Regions from separate parts of the Bacillus sp. FSL K6-3431 genome, predicted to be linked through region 2. Evidence: predicted binding sites of a transcription regulator. Region 2 holds the regulator's gene; the other holds the start of a gene.

Region 1 (9,797 bases), 3.9 Mb from region 2:
TTAATTATGTCTTTGCTCGGTGTTGGCGCTGCCGCCCTTCACTTTACGGAAATGGATAATAATATTTACATGGCCGCAACTGTCGCCGCTGTTTTCCATTTAATTAACCACGCTACTTTTAAAGGGAGTTTGTTCATGGTCGCAGGAATTGTAGACCACGAAACAGGTACAAGAGATATCCGTAAACTTGGCGGACTTATGCAGATGATGCCAATTACGTTCACTATTGCTTTAATTGGTACATTTTCAATGGCGGGCTTACCTCCTTTTAATGGATTTTTAAGTAAAGAAATGTTTCTTGAAAGCATGGTTGACGTGCTATCGTTGAATATATTCCAACTTGGAACTTGGGGCGTCCTTTTTCCTGTAGTTGCCTGGGTTGCGAGTGTTTTCACGTTCATTTACAGCATGATTCTCTTCTTCAAAACATTCACAGGTAAGTCCAAGGTAGAAAATTTACCGCAAAAGCCACACGAAGCACCGATTGGTATGCTTATTTCTCCAATCATCTTAGCTACGCTTGTGATCGGTTTTGGCTTGTTCCCTAATGTACTTTCTACGTCTATTATTGAACCAGCTGTAGCATCTATCGTTCCTGGCCTTATAGATGCAGGACAAGTTATTAATGTAAATATTTCATTTTGGCATGGTTTCTCTCCCGCTCTATTTATGACAATTGGTATTATTTTAATTGGTATATTACTTTACATCACTTTGCCTAAATGGAAGAGAGTTTATGGACTACTTTCTAATCAATTTACGTTAAATAACATGTATGACAATGGATTAATTAAAATAGAATCGGGATCTAAGAACGCGACAAATCGTTATATGACGGGTTCAATCAGGACATATATGATTTATATCTTTATTGCCATTATCGGCATTCTTAGTTTTTCAATGTTTAAGAAAGATGCTTTTTTGTTAGACACGACCAATGTAGCACCAATTGGTGTTTATGAAGTTGTACTTACACTGATTATTGTCGGAGCGTCAATCACCATTTTAATGGCAAAGTCACGCCTAACATCGATTGTTGCACTAGGAGCGATTGGATACACTGTCGCACTATTCTTCATGTTGTTCAGAGCACCAGATCTTGTTCTCACCCAGCTCGTTATTGAAACGATATCTGTTGCATTATTTCTTCTTTGCTTCTTTCATTTACCGAAATTGAGCAGGAAAGAAGAACGGATTAAATTTAAACTAACAAATGCGATTGTTGCTGCTGGTGTGGGTATTGTTGTAACTTTAATCGCCCTCTCGGCACATAGTACGAAGATTTTTGATTCGATTGCACAATATTATATTGAAAATACGGCAGATAAAGCTGCTGGAGGAAATATGGTAAACGTCATTCTCGTTGACTTCCGCGGGTTTGATACGATGTTTGAAATAGCCGTATTAGGTATAGCCGCTCTAGGTATTTATGGAATGATTAGATTAAGGCTTTCAAGGAGGAAGAGTGAATGAATACAAATGATCTTATTTTACAAACCGTTACTAAAATCGTTTCATTTATTATTCTGCTGTTCTCCCTTCATATATTTTTTGCAGGTCATTACAATCCAGGTGGTGGCTTTGTTGGTGGACTTCTAACATCCGGTGCCATTGTGTTGCTATTACTTGCTTATGACATAAAGACGGTGGCGAATAGTTTGCCTGTTAATTATAGAATTATGATCGCAGTTGGAATGTTATTTGCAATCGGAACTGGAATCGGATCACTGTTATTTAATGTTCCTTTTCTCACCCATGCCTTTGGATATTTCACACTACCTATTCTTGGAAAAACTTCCCTGCATACTGCTGTATTATTTGATATCGGTGTGTACTTAGTTGTCGTTGGTGCCACGATGACCATTATTCAAACGATTGGAGAGAGCGAATAATGGAAATTTTAATGTCCGTATTAATTGGCCTTCTGTTTGCAAGTGCCGTTTACTTAATGCTTTCAAAAAGCTTGCTAAGGATTATTATTGGCACAGGACTCTTAAGTCATGGAGCCCATCTGATGCTATTGACAATGGCTGGATTGAAGCGGGGTTCTGTGCCACTACTTGGAGAAAATGCTGAAGCATATACAGACCCTATTCCCCAAGCGCTTGTTTTAACAGCAATCGTCATCAGTTTTGGTGTAACAGCTTTTTTCTTGGTCGTGGCCTATCGAGCTTATCAAGAACTTGGCACTGACAATATTGATGAGATGAGAGGTACTGAAACTGATGATTAATTTATTAATATTGCCAATTGGAATTCCACTTATCACTGCAGTTATTTTAATGTTTTTCGCAAAAAAGGTCGCTATCCAGCGGTGGATTTCCGCTTTCTCAATGGCTGGAACATTCATTGCTTCATTAATTTTGATTCATAAAATCGATCAACGTGGCATTCAAACGCTCGATCTTGGAAGCTGGCCTGCGCCTTTCGGCATTACACTCGTATCTGACATGCTGTCCGCTTTGCTTGTTGCTACAGGTTCTTTTATCGCACTTTGCTGCATTCTTTACTCCTTTGGCACAATTGGAAAAGCACGTGAAAAATTTTATTACTATTCCATCGTTCAATTTTTAATGGTAGGTGTGAACGGAGCATTTACTACGGGTGATATTTTTAACATGTTCGTATTTTTCGAAGTGATGCTTATGTCCTCGTACGTGCTTATTGTCATAGGCGGCACGAAAATTCAGTTGCGTGAATCCATTAAATATCTGCTTGTGAATGTGACGTCATCTGCATTATTTGTTATTGCAGTCGCGTATTTATATTCGATGGTAGGAACATTAAATATGGCCCATATTTCCGAAAGAATTGCGGAAGCTGGCCAACCAGGGATCATGACAGTCGTTGCAGTGCTCTTTTTGATTGTTTTTGGATTAAAAGGAGGTATATTTCCACTCTTCTTTTGGCTTCCGGGTTCTTATTATGCACCACCTGCACCCATTATGGCGTTATTCGGAGCCTTGTTAACAAAAGTAGGTGTATATTCGATATTAAGGACATACACACTATTCTTCTATCATGATCAAGGATTTACACATGAGCTTCTCATTATCTTATCACTCATAACGATCGTTCTTGGTGCAATCGCTGCGATCGCATATAAAGATATGAAGAAGATTATCATTTATAATATTGTTGTTGCGATCGGAATCATTACGTATGGAATCGGTACGATGAACGCTGACTCTTTGAGTGGGTCTGTCTTCTATTTAATCCACGACATGATCATCAAAGCGGCATTGTTCATGATTGCAGGTGTCATCATTGCAATCACTGGCACGGGCAATTATCAGAAATTTAGCGGGTTGATTCGGCATTACCCTTTGCTTGGCTGGACCTTCTTTCTATCGATTCTTGCACTTGCAGGTATCCCTCCTTTAAGTGGTTTTATCGGAAAAATTTTGATTGCAAGAGGAGGTTTTGCGGAAGGTGACGTTGTTGGTGCACTGATCATTCTGTTCTCCAGTCTTTTCGTGTTGTATTCGTTGATGAGGGTGTTCATCAATAGCTTTTGGGGAGATGCGAGTGGTAGTAAAGTGAACCATGATATTGCCGTTGGCAAGTTGCTTATTCCTATTATCATGCTAATGGTCGCCTCCATTTCTTATGGAGTTTTCTCCGAATACGTCAATATGTATATTACCCAGGCTGTAGATGTGCTCATTGATCCGTCTCTTTACATCGAGGCTGTTTTAAACAAGTAAACATGCTTATGCAAATTTTCTGGCGGAGCAAAGGAGGAATACATGATGGCTTTTCAAATATTGTTAAATGTTTTCATGGCATCGTTATGGATGTTTTTTGAGAGCTCTGTCACATTGTCTACGTTTATTATTGGTTATGTATTAGGATTGCTCATTATTTTTGTGATGCGTAGATTTTTCTCATCTAGGTTTTATTTATATAGGGTTTTTGCAGTAATATGGCTCGTTCTTCTTTTTCTAAAAGAATTACTCCTTTCCAATCTGGCAGTTTTAAAAGTTGTTTTGAATCCAAAATTAACGATTCGCCCAGGAATTTTCGCTTTTGAAACAGACCTCGAATCTGATTGGGAAATTACTCTTTTGGCAAATCTAATTACATTAACCCCTGGTACACTTGTTGTCGATTTGTCTAAAGATAATAAAACTCTTTACATCCACGCCATGGATATTGAAGATGCAGATGAAGCTGTAGATAGTATTAGACTTTCTTTTGAAAAAGCGATTATGGAGGTGAGCCGCTAATGTTGGATATTGTATTAAAAATTGCCCTGATCGGATTCTCTATTTCGTCTGTGATCATATTAATTAGAGTGATAAAAGGTCCTTCTACACCTGATAGAATTGTTGCTCTTGATGCAATGGGAATCAATTTAGCTGCTATTACAGGACTTATGTCTATGATATTCCACACAAAAGCCTTCTTAGATGTCATATTATTATTTGGGATTCTTTCCTTTATTGGAACGGTTGCTTTTTCTAAGTTTTTACAGAAAGGAGAGATCATCGAATATGAGCGCCATAGCTGAATGGACTATCGCGATTTGTATATTAATTGGCACTTTCTTAAGTATAGTCGCTGCTATCGGACTTATAAGACTGCCTGATGTGTATACAAGAAACCATGCGGCATCTAAATCTACTACACTCGGTGTATTATTTACTCTTCTTGGAACATTGATCTATTTTTATTCAAATGATGGTGAATTCAATGCTAGGATCATCCTTGGTATCATATTCATTTTTATTACCGCCCCTGTTGCTGGTCATTTAATTAGCAGGGCGGCATACCATACAGGTGTAAAAATGTCAGAGCGAAGTGTACAAGACGATTTATCACACAAGAAATAATGTAGATACTCTCTGACTTTAGAAACTTCCCCTCTATTAAAAACTAAACAACCATGCATCGATATTTTTATCGGAGCATGGTTGTTTATGATTAGTCACTTTACTTGATCTTTTCTGTTTGATTAAACAAGTCGTTTCTTAACGTATTTTACGAGTTTATCTAAAATTAATTGGCTTTTGAACTAGTCCATCCTTTTTATAAGCTGTCTTACCTTTTCCATAAAATAGTATGGATCAGAGCTTATCTCAAAAGCGAACACTCCTTGACTTGTATGTAAATATAGAAAACCAAATTTGTCGGAAAATGGTCTGTAAGAAACATCAAATACACTTTCCAGTTTAAATTGATTACTTGAGGTTGTAATTTTATTTTCGTATAGACTGATACAATATTCAGTTTTAATATATTTCTGTTGATTTAGCTCGATTGTTCGTCTGATTTTAATATATGAAATAGTAGAGATAATAGTATCACTATTGTCATTCACATTGAATCCCTCCTACTATTTCATGTATCTATCCTTCAACGATTATCTACTTTTTCCGGATACATATCATGATTCATCATACGATGATCTGCCATTTGTTCATACTTCGTTCCAGTTTTTCCATAATTACAATATGGATCAATTGAAAGCCCGCCACGTGGTGTGAATTTTCCCCAGACCTCGATATAACGTGGGTCTAACAGCTTAATTAAATCGTTCATAATAATATTCACGCAATCTTCATGAAAATCCCCATGGTTTCGAAAGCTGAATAAATATAATTTCAAAGATTTACTCTCAACAATTTTCTGATCTGGTATATAACTAATATACATCGTAGCAAAGTCTGGTTGCATTGTTTGTGGACAAAGCGAGGTAAATTCCGGACAATTAAATTTGACGAAATAATCTCTATCCTTATGTAAATTATTAATTGATTCGAGCACGTCCGGTGAATATTCAAATAAATATTTCGTGTTTTGACTACCAAGTAGCGACAAGTCTTGTAATGTATCATCATTTCTTCCAGCCATAAAAAAGCCTCCCTATTTTACCCATACCGGTCAAAAGTCATCCATATAAAATGTACATTCAATCATTGGTGCTTTAAATCCAAGTTAATTTGCGATAAACTAAGAAATAAAAAAGCCCTATCGCGAATGGATATGGCATCCATAGTTTTTTATAGAGGGTTTATCGCTATGAACCTCTCCCGTTTGGGTGTATATTATTGCAAATCCTATCATACTGGACCAATCATATTTCGTCAATCAGTATGTATTGCTTTTATTAATTTGAACTTTTCGGTAATATATATTATAAGAAAGAAGAGGTGTAAATGATGTCACTGTTAACAGAAATACTAGACCATAACAAAATTTTTGTTGAAGAAAAGTTATACGAACAATATGCAACAACGAAATTTCCCGATAAGAAGCTAGTTATCCTTACCTGTATGGACACCCGTTTAGTCGAATTACTACATAAAGCAATGAATATGAAAAACGGTGATGTCAAAGTCGTAAAAACGGCTGGGGCTGTCGTTAAAAATCCATTTGGAAGTATTATGCGCAGTATTTTAATTGCTGTCTATGAGCTTAAAGCAGATGAAGTGTACGTCGTTGGTCATCATGATTGCGGTATGAGTGCGATTGAAAGTGATCATATGCTCGAAACAATGGCCAAGCGGGGAGTCCCCGAGGAAACATTCGATATTATTAAAAATTCCGGAATTAAACTTGACCAGTGGCTTGAAGGCTTTGACAGTGTGGAGGATAGCGTTAAACATAGCGTCGGCATGATCCAAAGCCATCCATTAATGGTAAGTGATGTTCCTATCCATGGACTTGTTATTGACCCTGTTACTGGGGAGTTGGATTTGGTTGTTGATGGATATGAAAAGTAAATTGTAAAAGAATCTTCTGAAAAAAATCTTAGTAATCATAAAAAAGCAATGGTGCAAATCGCTAGACTCGCACCATTGCTTTTTCATTTACAAACGGCTCTAGAGGAATCGTACCTGTCTCGCGCGGTTTAGGAAATCATTTTAGCAGTTTCGTATTATTAGCTTTGGTTCATCTGCATTAGGACCTAGCAAAACGAAGTATCTTTAACCTATAGACGATCAACGTACATATCACCCTAACTATAAAAATACCTGCCTTAATTGACTGTATATAGACATGTACTGGACGTGACTTTCATGTCTTATATTCGAAACCTATGTTCCCCTTTAATCATCTGTTAAAAATCATGTACAAAAAATCTAAATCTTTAACTTGGGAAATAAAATATAAATATTGGAATACAGTAGAATTTTAAAAGCATATATTCCTACAGCACATGTGGAGGATTTCATGAAAATTACTTTTACATACTTTTTAACATTTATTGTTCTACTTATAGCTTTAATATCTTCGGATTACAGTAGGTATAATATGTTCAAATGGACTGAGAATACTTTACAATCTTTATTCTGCGTTATAATATTCGGAGTTTTTTTCCGATTATTTAAAGTTACAAAAAAATAAATAGCTTCGCACACTTCAAAGTCAGTGAGCGAAGCTATTTTGGGAAAAATCAGGTCATTATTTAATCACAGTTACACTTGATCTATTCTCATGTTTTGCCAAACATGCAGGATGAATCAGTAGCTAAATTGGATGAAATGTTTGCTGATAAAAACGTTGAAACCCCAACCAAAAATACACTTTTACCGACTAAAGGGCACCATTCTGCCACCAATAACAGTTTTCAACAAAAAAATAGCAAGGGAACAAGACGCTACATCCCTGCTATCAATAGGTTTTTGGTAACGGCCCCAGCAGGAATCGAACCTGCGACGCACGGTTTAGGAAACTCACTGATGGTGTTGCAACGTATTTTAAGACGTTTCAATATTGCTGTAAATCGAGTTTCTTCCATATAATAGCCTTAGGAGTTTTCAGTTCATTTCAATTCATTGGGTATCGTTCGTTGCCGATCGTGTGACCAGTTTGCAAAATTACTAAAGATTAATCCCCGCTCTCATGAACGGGGATTTTCTTATTGCACATCTACAATAATATTAACACTTATTTTAATACGATCAATCTCTCCTGTATCAAGATCGATCATTTTGGTTCCTGCGTTCATTCCTGTAATTATACCTGTGAATTTTTCATGTTTCCTATTTCGGAATGTAGTTATAGTGATTGGTGATTCAAATTCATATGCTTCTGAAATCCTCTCTCCAATTTCAATGTAGTCCTCTTCTGTAAGCTTTGGAGTTTGCATAGATTCTTTCTTCACTTTTTTTGGCTTTGGTATAGCTAACATAATTATCATCCTCCCAAAACATTTGTTCTTATTATATTACGAACATTAGTTCTTGTCAAAAATATGTTTTTTGGTTAAGATAAGATAAATATTAAATCAGGAGGATGAATGATGATACCTGATCATGATCGGGAGATACTGAGCAAAGCAGTTTGTTTACCTTTTCTAATAAAAGTATTACAACGGGATTTGAAAGTGGTCGAGGTTAGTCCTTTTAAATTTAAAAGCCCTTATGAAGTTATAATAGAAGAAGTAATTAAAAATGTTAAAAAGGATCTCACTGAGGTAAAGAGATATATGCATAAAAATAATATGGAGTTAGTTTATACGGGCAAGGGAGAAGTGACTACTAATTATTTGTTTTTGTATAAAGGCTATGAAGAGCCGACTAATTACTATAATCCAAGGTTACGTAACAAAGTTGAAGAGTTGTTGAGGGAATATATGAATGGTGGACAAAACAAAAATAGCGACCCGTCCACATAATGGATAGGTCGCCTTGACTTACTTTCTTAGTTTATTTAACAACGCTGTATTCTGCCCTGCTGTACCAGTGTAGTTTTTAATACCATGCTTCTTGGCTAACTTAGCACGATTATTAAAGCCTGAATCCTGTCCGATTGAATTTAGGTAATCGACCACACTTGTAGTCTTTTGGTTTCCTTTTGGCTTATTGACAACCACCCCGCCCTGTAGCTTATTCAGAAGCGTAATGTTTTGAGCAGCAGTGCCTGAATAATTTTTAATGCCATATTGAGTAGCTAACTTTTTACGATTAGCAAAACCGGAATTCATGCCTTTACTGTTCATGTAGTCAACTACACTTTCAGACTGTACAGGTTTTGTAACAGGCTTTTCAATCGGCTTTTCTACTGGTTTGCTAGGCTTACCACCTTTAAGTTTAGCAAGTAATTCTGTGTTTTGTGCAGCCGTCCCTGAATAGTGGTCAATTCCATATTCCTTGGCAAGCTTTGCTCGATTAGCATAGCTAGAATCCATTTTGTTAATGTTCATCCAATCAACAATACCGTGACCTGTATTAGGTGTAGACGGCTTTCCTGCTGATGGTATATTCTTTACTGGACCAGTTTCTACTTTAGGTGGGGTTACAGCAACAGGCTTATTCTCGATAGGTTTATCTTGCTTTAAGCTTACTAGATAAATGAAACCCGACCAATTAATCCCCTTCGCTCCACTACGTAAATTTGTTGGACAGTTTTTTCCACTCCATCGATTATGTTGAACAACATTAGTGAGTGGGATGTTATGCTTTTTCATTAAGTGTTTAACTAATTCAGCTGCATTTGCAACAGCCTTTTTAAAGTCACTGTCTGGATTAACACAAATTTCGATGCCAATGGACTCCATATTCCCTTTGCCATTTCCATCCCCTGCATGCCAGCACCGTACGCTATCAGGATATGATTGTATAATCACTTTATCGTCCACTTGGTATTGCCAGGATGCAGTGAATCCATTAGTCTGTAGATCGGCATGCCTTTGAGCGCCAACACCTTTATCATAATTTCCTGTTTCGTGGATCGTGATAAAATTACAAGGGTTTCCTTCGCCAGATGTGATTGTTCGACTTGATACTAATTGCTGTTTAATTGCTACCATTGTTGATCATCCTTCCAAATTTAAATAAAAAAAGAGC
Region 2 (9,797 bases):
CCATTCCAAATTCCCTTACACCAAACCAGATATTTCTGCCAGAATAATTATCAGCACCGTAATCGGATTCACCAGCTATCATTGTTTTATTAGAACTTGCAAGGTCAGCTGCTCCTCCTACAAGCGATGGTAGGTTCTTAGCAATATCATTCATAACTTCACTACTAGAAGCTCTTGTAGCTAAGCTCTTACCGGTTTCATAGACAGTAATATCTTTGTCCCATCCTTCAGGTAAATCTCCAGCGATTGCTTGTTCTAGTTGTGCAGCTAGTTCAGGATTTTCTGCTTTATAATTTGAGAAAAGCTCATCCCACTCTGCTTCTGTTTGTTTTCCTTTATTTACTATTCTTTCTTCAAATACTTCGTAAACTTCAGATGGCACATAAAAATCATCTTCATATGTCCATTGGTAATATTCTTTAGCAAGTCTCATTTCCGCCTCGCCAAGGGGTGCACCGTGAGCATCAGACTTACCAGATTTATTTGGAGCACCGTAACCAATCACTGTCTTCACTTCGATTAATGTCGGTTTCGCAGTTTCGTTTTTAGCTGCTTCAATTGCATTAGCAATTTCCTCCAAATTATTTCCATCTTCCACTCTTATATAATGCCAACCATAAGCTTCAAAGCGGCCAGCTACGTTTTCAGAGAATGATTTATCAAGTTTTCCATCGAGTGTAATATCATTTGAATCATACAACATAATTAATTTCCCAAGTTGTAAGTGCGCTGCTAATGACACTGCTTCCGAAGCGACGCCTTCCATTAAGTCCCCATCTCCACAAAGTGCATATGTATAATGGTCCACTACCTGATGATTATTTTTATTATAAACTTCAGCTAAATGGCGTTCTGCCATTGCCATACCAACTGCCATACCAATTCCTTGCCCAAGTGGTCCTGTTGTAGCCTCTACTCCAGGCGTAAATCCATATTCAGGATGTCCAGGAGTTCTACTACCCCATTGGCGGAAGTTTTTAATATCATTCATCTCTACTCCATAGCCAGACAAATGAAGCAAGCTATATAGCAACATAGAACCATGACCTGCAGATAAAACAAATCGATCACGATTAAACCACGCTGGATTTTTCGGATTATGATTCATAAAGCGAGTCCAAAGTGTGTATGCCATTGGAGCTGCTCCCATAGGCAATCCCGGATGACCAGAATTAGACTTTTCGATTGCGTCAATTGATAAAGTTCTAATTGTGTTTACTGCTAATTGATCTACCTTTTCAAACATTCATATCAACCTTTCTCTCCATTTTCTCTCTTCTATAATAGTGGTAATTTGTTGAATTAACAACCTTTTTAAATTTTCATGTAATTATTTGTATGAGAACCATACAAATTACCTCCGCTTTGTCTCCATTTCATTGTGACTCACTTCAGTATTTTTTGTTCTTCTAGTACAGATAAGAAAGTTGTTAATAAACGATGTTGGTATATGTTATTTCAGACTTTTACCATGAATATCGCTGTGTAGACATCTTGAATCCAGACAAAGATAAGAATTTCTTACCAATCTCGTATCTATAAACACCACTTATAGCCTTACAAAAAAAACCGGGAATTCCGGTTTAGTGTAATTTCTTTATTCCCTGTAACTTTTTCACTTTATCTGGAGTTACATCTTCGCCATTCGCATCATATACACGTACATTTTCAATTGTTTGTGTCATGGAAGCACGAAAGGTTTTCAAATATTCTGCCCTTAACTTTGATTGTTCTTTCGCCTCAGAGGATGTTAACTTTTGTGTTTTTGCTTTTTTGGCTAGCTCATTAATTCTAGCCAGTTTTTCTTTTGGCAACATCTTTAAAACTCCTTTTACGATTACATTTGGTCAAGAGCCAAACCCAATCGATATGTCATTAATTAAAACAAATATACTAAAAAAGAAGACAGACATCAAATCATCTATCTTCTCATGAACTATTTGTATTTCCAATCTGTTCTGTTTCAAGCGTATACTCTTGAAATCTTCTATGTACGGTAGCTTTAGATACATCATATCCAAAACCTCTCATCGTCGCCGCGATTTCTGCAAACGTAAGACCATTTTTTCGGAAGCGAATTATTTCCTCCAAGGGGACATCCTTTCGATCTCTCCCCTCAACATTTCCTTTGTTTTTTAAATTTTTTTCAGGGCGGTATCCCCGTGCTATCGCACGCTTCATTCCCTTTTTAATTTTAAAATTATGGAGCTTTCGCTGATGCTCTTCAACCATACTTATTATGTCAAGAACCATTGAATCTGTTTCAGAAATCTCAAGTTCACCATGGTGAGAAAAACTATATAATTTCACGCCTGCCTTCATTAAGCAATGTAACAATGCGATTCTTGCATTCCCTCTACCAAGTCTTGTTTCATCTTGGATAAGAATCGCATCGATATTTTCTTTTTGAATTTTTTCCAACATTATCAATACGCCCGGTCGATCTAACTCGTAGCCGCTAAACCGATCGCAAATAACTGAATCGACTTCTAAATTCCATTTATTCGCCGCTTCCAAAAGTTCTTCCTCTTGCCTTATTAGGGATGTTTCCTGTGTTTCTTTCTCTGTACTAACGCGGCAATAAATAATTGCTTTCACTTTTGTTCCACATCCTTATTCTGTTTGAATAACAAATTGTCTTTCATGATTATCTAAGTTATCTAATTTTTCATTTGGTGTTGGCACCTTTAACTGCTCTCCACTTTTTATTAACTTATGTTTTAATTCATTCTTCTCTTCTAACATATTAACAAATTCTGAAGTGGTCACACCTAAATTATGAGCGTATCTCTCAGAAATTGACCATAGTGATTCTCCATCTTGAACAGTAATGATAACATACTCATTTGTATTACTATTTGAACTAAAAATAACATAGATTCCCATCACAAAAGTTAAAATAAATAAGATTATAGCAAAAGAATACTTTTTCCATATATAATTCATCCTATATCCCTCTTTCGAATGTTTGTTCTGTTTGTTAACATTAGTATAAATCGAACACATGTTTGAAGTCAACACTTTTTCGAACTTATGTTTGTATGCGGGCATTTTCCGTGATATAATACAGTTAAAATATATATAAAAAATGGAGCGTGAAAATAATGTTGAAAATATCAAAACGACAACAGGATATTTTAGACTTCATTAAATTAGAGGTTAAATCAAAAGGATATCCACCATCTGTTCGTGAAATCGGTGAGGCAGTCGGACTTGCTTCAAGCTCTACAGTTCATGGACATTTATCCAGGCTTGAAAGCAAAGGCTTCATTAGAAGAGATCCGACTAAGCCCCGTGCAATAGAGATTCTCAAAATAGATGAAGATCATATTCCACGTCAAAATACGGTTAATGTCCCTCTTGTAGGTAAAGTTACTGCAGGTTTACCTATTTCTGCAATCGAAAATATTGAAGAATATTTTCCACTTCCAGAACAATTGGTGCCTACTGATGAACATGTGTTTATGCTAGAAATTGTCGGCGAAAGTATGATCGAAGCTGGGATATTAAATGGCGACTATGTGATTGTTCGACAACAACAAACAGCTAATAATGGAGAAATCGTTGTTGCAATGACAGAAGAAAATGAAGCAACAGTAAAAAGATTTTTTAAAGAAAAAGACTATTTCCGACTGCAACCAGAGAATTCCAATATGGAGCCGATTATTTTACATGAAGTTTCTATTCTTGGAAAAGTAATTGGTTTGTATCGCCAAGTTATTCATTAAAAAGCTAACGGAGCCTTTGCATCAATTAAGATGTCAAGGCTTTATTTTGTTTTACTTGCTTCTACTGAATCCTCCCAGTAATATTCACTTACGATTTCTGCAAGCACATCTACTGTGCGATTTAATTCTTCAAGATTATTATCAATACCACCGATTTCTATCACCAAAGATTTACCAGCTAAATCTTGATTATAGATTCCATTGTTAAAATTATCTCTGGGTTTTTCATACACTCCTCTTGAAAGATTTGGATATTTTGCTTTTATCATGTTGTGAAGCTTACCAGCAAACTTTAGATTTTTTTCATAGTTTGGATGCCCTAACCCTACAACAAAAAAGAGTTTTGCAAACTTCTGACCGTTAATTGTGGCAGTTGTAACATCCTTTCTTTGTGAATCCCGATGAATATCGAAAATAAGTTCAACTTTTTTATTTTGATTCATCGCTTCTGTAACTAGTTCACGTGATACTGAATATGACTGATAGTACTTCATGTTCCTTTGTTTAAGTATTCCTTCTACATCCGTTGTGTCTACTAAAGTCTTTATTCCTTTTTCTTCTAATTTTTGACCTAGTCTTTTTCCTAGTAATGTCACATTTTTTTCTTTATCTGATGCTTGATCCCCTTGTAACATTGGCAAATATGATTCCCGAGTATGTGAATGATAAATATAAGCTGTAAAGTCCTTTGTTTGATTCTTTGCTTCTTCCTTTGGCTCCTCCACTTTTGTTTCACTTTTCTCTTCTTTACCAAAATCTGCTGGAGGGGGCGACTCAATCGGCAAATTAGTAAAATCTGTCCCTTCTCCTGCTATAAGTATTTTAGGACTAGCTGCATATAAACCTGGGATTTCACTAATCAGAAATGTCTTCATATCATTCAAATTAATATTCGTCAGTAATGCCAATGCATCCTTACCAAGAGACCGTTTCTGTGAATACGGCAAAACAGATTGGAGTGAATGATTTTCAAGTGACATAATATATAGAAATGACATCGTTCTTGAATCATCGTTCCCTATGAATGATAAGTAACTTATTTTCAAACTGGAAAAAGCTATGATGGATATTAAACAGAAAATAGCTATGATGGATAGCATAGATCTTGCAGCAATTTTTAGCATCGGCTTCAATCCTTAGTGTGAATGTAGTTATTATTCATTTATATGAAACAAATAATAGACTATGAGTAATTTTCAATAAAATTTTTGCTAGAGTTGATGATCTTTTCTTTCATACAAAAAACCTCTATATAAGTTTATAGAGGGCATTTATCGCTACAAATCTACTAAGATATGGAATAAAGAATAATAGATATTATTATCGAGATTTTTGGAAGGCACTTGATAAGGCACTTCCATTTGTCAAAAACAGTAACCTGAAATTATTACATACCTGCTGCTTTGACGCTCTATTGTTCACTACCTCCGTATTTTTGCTACCACAATAGATAGGTCAACCTTTCAGACATATAGTTTCCATATATATTTGTTAAAACCATAAATTCAATTCAAAAAAGTATTTGATAAAATTCATAATAGACAGTCAGTGCAGTGAAATGGAGAACACAAATAAAGAAATTCTGGAATATTAAAGGAAAAAGAAACTGCGTTTATTACCGGGAGGCTAGACTAGCAACACATAATTTAAGCGAAATGTTGGTCATATTTTGCATCAACACAGATGTAGGAGTCTCAGTTACTAACGAAGGAGAGTTTACTATAATATACATTTGATCGTTATCATAGAAATTACAAAAAAAGATGCCAAAGTAGAATTAATCTTTAACATCTCTAACATTTTCATATTCAAATTCATTCATGTGGTGTTATGAGAACACACTCCCTTCCCTCTTCCTTATGAAAAAAATGTTAAGATTCCGCGACCATTGAAATTGGTTTTTGTTCTAGTGTTAGATTAACCCTTACCTATTTTGTAAAATTTATATGGTACATTTCATTGGACTGTAAACGCATCCTAGTAATGTACAGTCCCTCTTTTTGTTCTTATATTATACTTTTATAACCCATTGGCGGTTTTACTTATTTTTTTATAAAATCATGCATGTATCTATTTACTTCTTCTGGTTGATCAAGATTTGTCGCATGATGTGCTTGTTTAATAATTTTCAGCTCTGAATTTTTTATTTTGTCATGCATAACTTCTTGCTGTCTGCTTATCATTGTATCGTTTTCACCTTGCATAATCAGGGTAGGGCATTCAATATTTTGTAATTGTTGCTCACTTTCCATTCGAGAAATTGTATCCCATAAACGAAGCCATACCTCATGGGGCATCCTAGAAACTACCTCTTCAATATATTGTTTATTGTTAGAATTAAACTTTGATAATGCTCTACCTTGCCATTTGCCCAAGGTCTTCATAGAAATAAAGCGATTCGACAATCTGTTTATCGGCATAAAAAACTTTTCAAATCGATTAAACGTATTAGTAAACGGAGTTCCTATTAATATTAAAGAGCTTACCCTTTCTGGATAACGAGCAGCTGTTTGAAGCGATATATGCCCACCCATAGATAATCCACATAAATGTGCTTTTTCTACATCTAAATGGTCTAATAAAGTGATCAAATCCTTTGAAAAATCATTAGAGTCCACTTTTCCAGCAGGTAATGTAGACTTCCCATGCCCTCGCACATCCCAAGCAATCGTTTGATAACCTTTTGAAAAATACCTTATTTGGGGCTCCCATTGTGCATGATCCCAAGAAGCACCGTGGGTAAAAACAATTGTTTCACCTTCTCCTACAACTTCATAGTAAATTTTACTGTTGTTTTGTTTAAGTAAAGGCATCGGATCTCCTTTCGTTATCACCACTTTACTGTGTAATTTATTTTGAATCCGGATTTAGTCCCTATAACCTGTATTCGCTCTCACCGTTACTTCTGAATATCGTTTTTCGTCCACTTCTTTTGAGAGAAGCGTTCCGACATATCCACCAATAAATCCTAATGGAACGGATACGAGTGCTGGGTTTGTTAAAGGGAAAAGTGGTTCGCCGACAAATATTGCTGCACCAGCTACTGGTGAAAATACGTTAGGACTCAACGCAACAAGGACGAGGGCTGAAATCAACCCGGCTGCCATTGCTGTTAGTGCTCCTGTCGTGTTGAATTTCTTCCAGTAGATTGTGTATAAAATGACAGGTAAGTTAGCACTAGCGGCAACGCAAAAGGCAAGTGATACAAGGAATGCCACATTCATAGTCTGAGCAAATAGCGCCAATAATATTGAAAAGATGGATACACTCAAAGAGGCATAACGCGCTGCAAGCATCTGCTCTTTGTCATTCACTTTTCCTTTTTTAATGATCTGCCCGTAAACATCATGTGCAAAAGCAGATGCTCCCGTCAAGACAAGTCCTGCAACGACTGCCAAAATCGTAGCGAATGCCACTGCGGAAACGAATGACATGAGAAAATCTCCACCAAGCGCCTGTGCAAGCAATGGAGCCGCCATATTCCCTGCAGGATTCGCTGCTTTGATGGCATCAAAACCAACGAATGCTGCTGCTCCGAAACCAAGAAAAACGGTCAAAACGTAAAAGATACCAACAATCCATGTCGCTATGACAACTGAACTTCTTGCGGTTTTAGCGTCTTTGACAGTAAAAAAACGCATAAGAATATGCGGTAATCCCGCCGTTCCCAAAACAAGTGCTAACATGAGTGACAAGGTATCGACCGGAACAGTATACTGCAATCCTGGTTTCAAGTAATCAGATCCGTGAACAGTAACAGTCTTCACTTCTTCAAACATATGTAAAATGCTGAAGTTAAACTTCGCAAAAACAAGAAATGCAATAATGATTGTGCCGAGCATAAGAAGAACTGCTTTAATGATCTGCACCCAACTTGTAGCAGTCATTCCACCGAATAACACGTAAACAGTCATCATAACACCAACAATAAGAACAGCAATCCAATAGTCGATTCCAAATAATAATTGAATTAATGCACCTGCCCCAACAAGCTGAGCAATCATATAAAAAATGACAATTGTAATTGTGCTTAACGCCGCCATTCCACGCACTTTCTTTGCATCGAATCTGGAATGAATCATATCTGCAAGCGTATATTTCCCTAGGTTTCTTAACGGTTCAGCAACGAGGAATAATACGACCAGATAAGCAATCAGGAAACCAATACTGTAAAAGAAACCATCAAACCCATAAAGAGCGATAGCCCCCGCAATACCAAGAAATGAGGCAGCCGATAAATAGTCTCCAGCAATAGCTAGACCGTTCTGCCAGCCAGTCAGCCCTCCCCCAGCTGTATAAAAATCACCTGTTGTCTGTGTACGCTTTGCGGCGAAATAAGTAATGAACAAGGTTGCTATTACGATGATAAGGAATAAAGTGATCACTGTACCACTCAAATGGAATCACCTCTTCTTCCCATATGAACTTCAATTATTTCTTCAGCGTCTTTATCAAAAGAATAAAACTTCCTCACATAAATGGTACAAAGAATCCATGTCATAACAAATTGTGCCATCGCATAAATCCAAACCCATGATATATCACCGATTGCGGGAGTGTTCAAAACGTTTGTATAAGAAGTCAAAATAGGTAAGGTAAAATAAAAGACAAGAAAAAACAACGTCCAAGGTATAAGGAACTTTTTCTTTTTTTTCATTAACGTTTTGAATTGTGTACTCTCACTCACTTGTTCAAAATTAACACCTGAGGTTTTGATCTGTTCATTGTATCCCGCGCTTTGATAGTTTAGCTCATCTTTGACAACGCTCTCAATTTTCACAAATATTTCCTCCCTTGCAGTTTTATTAAAATATGACTAGAACTGAATCTCATGTTACATTAATTAAAATGAGGATTCAAATAGTTTTTGGAATTTTTAATCAAATGGTATTTTCATCATGGGTCCATCGGTCAAATGAATGAAATTTCAAAAACATTCATCGGAATTTTTGGCAAAACACCGAACTTGAAGTCTGATTTATCATATAGATAGGTGAGTTTGAGGATTAATAAGGGCGGATTAATTATCGAATTAGTTAGAGAATATTTAATTTTCACAGTCACTTTCCGTGCATTTACTTCTTGATTTTTTCATGCACAAATTTACGGGCGCGTCATTAATTGCAGCCGTCAAAAGTAGAAACGATGGGCAAATCCGTATATTATTTAACTTTATTAGAGGTATTTCCGCTAGACGTTAATTTCTAGCGGCTTTTTGAGTCTCTTAGTCTATTTTCTCTTCTTATAGAGTGAACCACTTTTTCATTCAGCTTCTAATTCTATACATTTAAATAGATCCTACATATAGATTAGAAATAACAAACGCTTATCCTCCATGTAGATTTATTCATTATACAAACCTCTTAAAATTAGATTTGCTGAAACTGGTTCAATACCTAATTCTCTCGCCCAGATAGAAAGCTGCCCTATATGATGAATTTCATGAGCAATTATATGGCGAATGACCTCCCCATAGGTAAAACCAAAAATTAATTGAGTGTCCTTTTCAGGATTCCATCCCAGAATGACTTTTTCAATGCTTGGCCGACATTGTGCGGACAATTTTTTTATTTCATTTAAGGAGGAATAATCACTATATTCATGGTGATATTCTGGTTTTCCACACAATCCGTTAATCCAGCTCTGTTCTATATCTACAACGTGGAATAAAGTCTTTGAAATACTTCCCAAACCACCCGTTCTTGAAGCCATAAGTTCCTCATGTGAGATCTGTTCACATAAATGGAACCACTCCTCACGTACTTGCCAATTATAACGAAATAAATAAATCATATAACAACTCCTCCTCCCTAGTCATGGAACTATTACACATACTTAATAAACGTGTATTAAGTATTTCAATTAAAGTGTTCTTTAACCCTTTAATTGTGGCATAAAAATATTAGTTATTTGATACATTTCTGTAAACTTTTCCCGACCAATGCAGAATCAAGCCGACGATGAGGGCTAGTTGTTCCTATGGTACCTCAATTACTAATTGCCATTTATTCTATTTTTTTAGGTGGATACAAGCAATTTACCAACTACTTAGAAAAAATAATATACTTC

Evidence for each region. Region 2 encodes LexA, which represses DNA repair genes until DNA is damaged. Its sites were predicted from a motif close to CGAACATATGTTCG; they were not measured.
Region 1: a site for LexA is predicted at 8,180-8,193, ahead of MHB53_RS23305 (YolD-like family protein). Genes of this name have one in related genera too.

Annotation. Positions count from the first base shown of each region.
Region 1 covers NZ_JBBOCT010000001.1:4,893,186-4,902,982, reverse strand. Annotated here, with positions in the region: gene MHB53_RS23360 (Na+/H+ antiporter subunit A) at 1-1,473, shown strand, start outside; gene MHB53_RS23355 (Na(+)/H(+) antiporter subunit B) at 1,470-1,892, shown strand; gene MHB53_RS23350 (Na(+)/H(+) antiporter subunit C) at 1,892-2,233, shown strand; gene MHB53_RS23345 (Na+/H+ antiporter subunit D) at 2,226-3,707, shown strand; gene MHB53_RS23340 (Na+/H+ antiporter subunit E) at 3,753-4,229, shown strand; gene MHB53_RS23335 (Na(+)/H(+) antiporter subunit F1) at 4,229-4,513, shown strand; gene mnhG (monovalent cation/H(+) antiporter subunit G) at 4,497-4,835, shown strand; gene MHB53_RS23325 (hypothetical protein) at 5,018-5,323, opposite strand; gene queF (preQ(1) synthase) at 5,359-5,856, opposite strand; gene MHB53_RS23315 (beta-class carbonic anhydrase) at 6,165-6,728, shown strand; gene MHB53_RS23310 (hypothetical protein) at 7,482-7,751, shown strand; gene MHB53_RS23305 (YolD-like family protein) at 7,868-8,140, opposite strand; gene MHB53_RS23300 (hypothetical protein) at 8,249-8,626, shown strand; gene MHB53_RS23295 (N-acetylmuramoyl-L-alanine amidase) at 8,645-9,760, opposite strand.
Region 2 covers NZ_JBBOCT010000001.1:998,959-1,008,755, forward strand. Annotated here, with positions in the region: gene tkt (transketolase) at 1-1,246, opposite strand, end outside; gene MHB53_RS05075 (DUF896 domain-containing protein) at 1,584-1,817, opposite strand; gene MHB53_RS05080 (YneB family resolvase-like protein) at 1,930-2,598, opposite strand; gene yneA (cell division suppressor protein YneA) at 2,614-2,946, opposite strand; gene lexA (transcriptional repressor LexA) at 3,105-3,728, shown strand; gene spoIIP (stage II sporulation protein P) at 3,770-4,852, opposite strand; gene MHB53_RS05100 (alpha/beta fold hydrolase) at 5,771-6,541, opposite strand; gene MHB53_RS05105 (solute symporter family protein) at 6,596-8,125, opposite strand; gene MHB53_RS05110 (DUF485 domain-containing protein) at 8,122-8,445, opposite strand; gene MHB53_RS05115 (DinB family protein) at 9,072-9,521, opposite strand.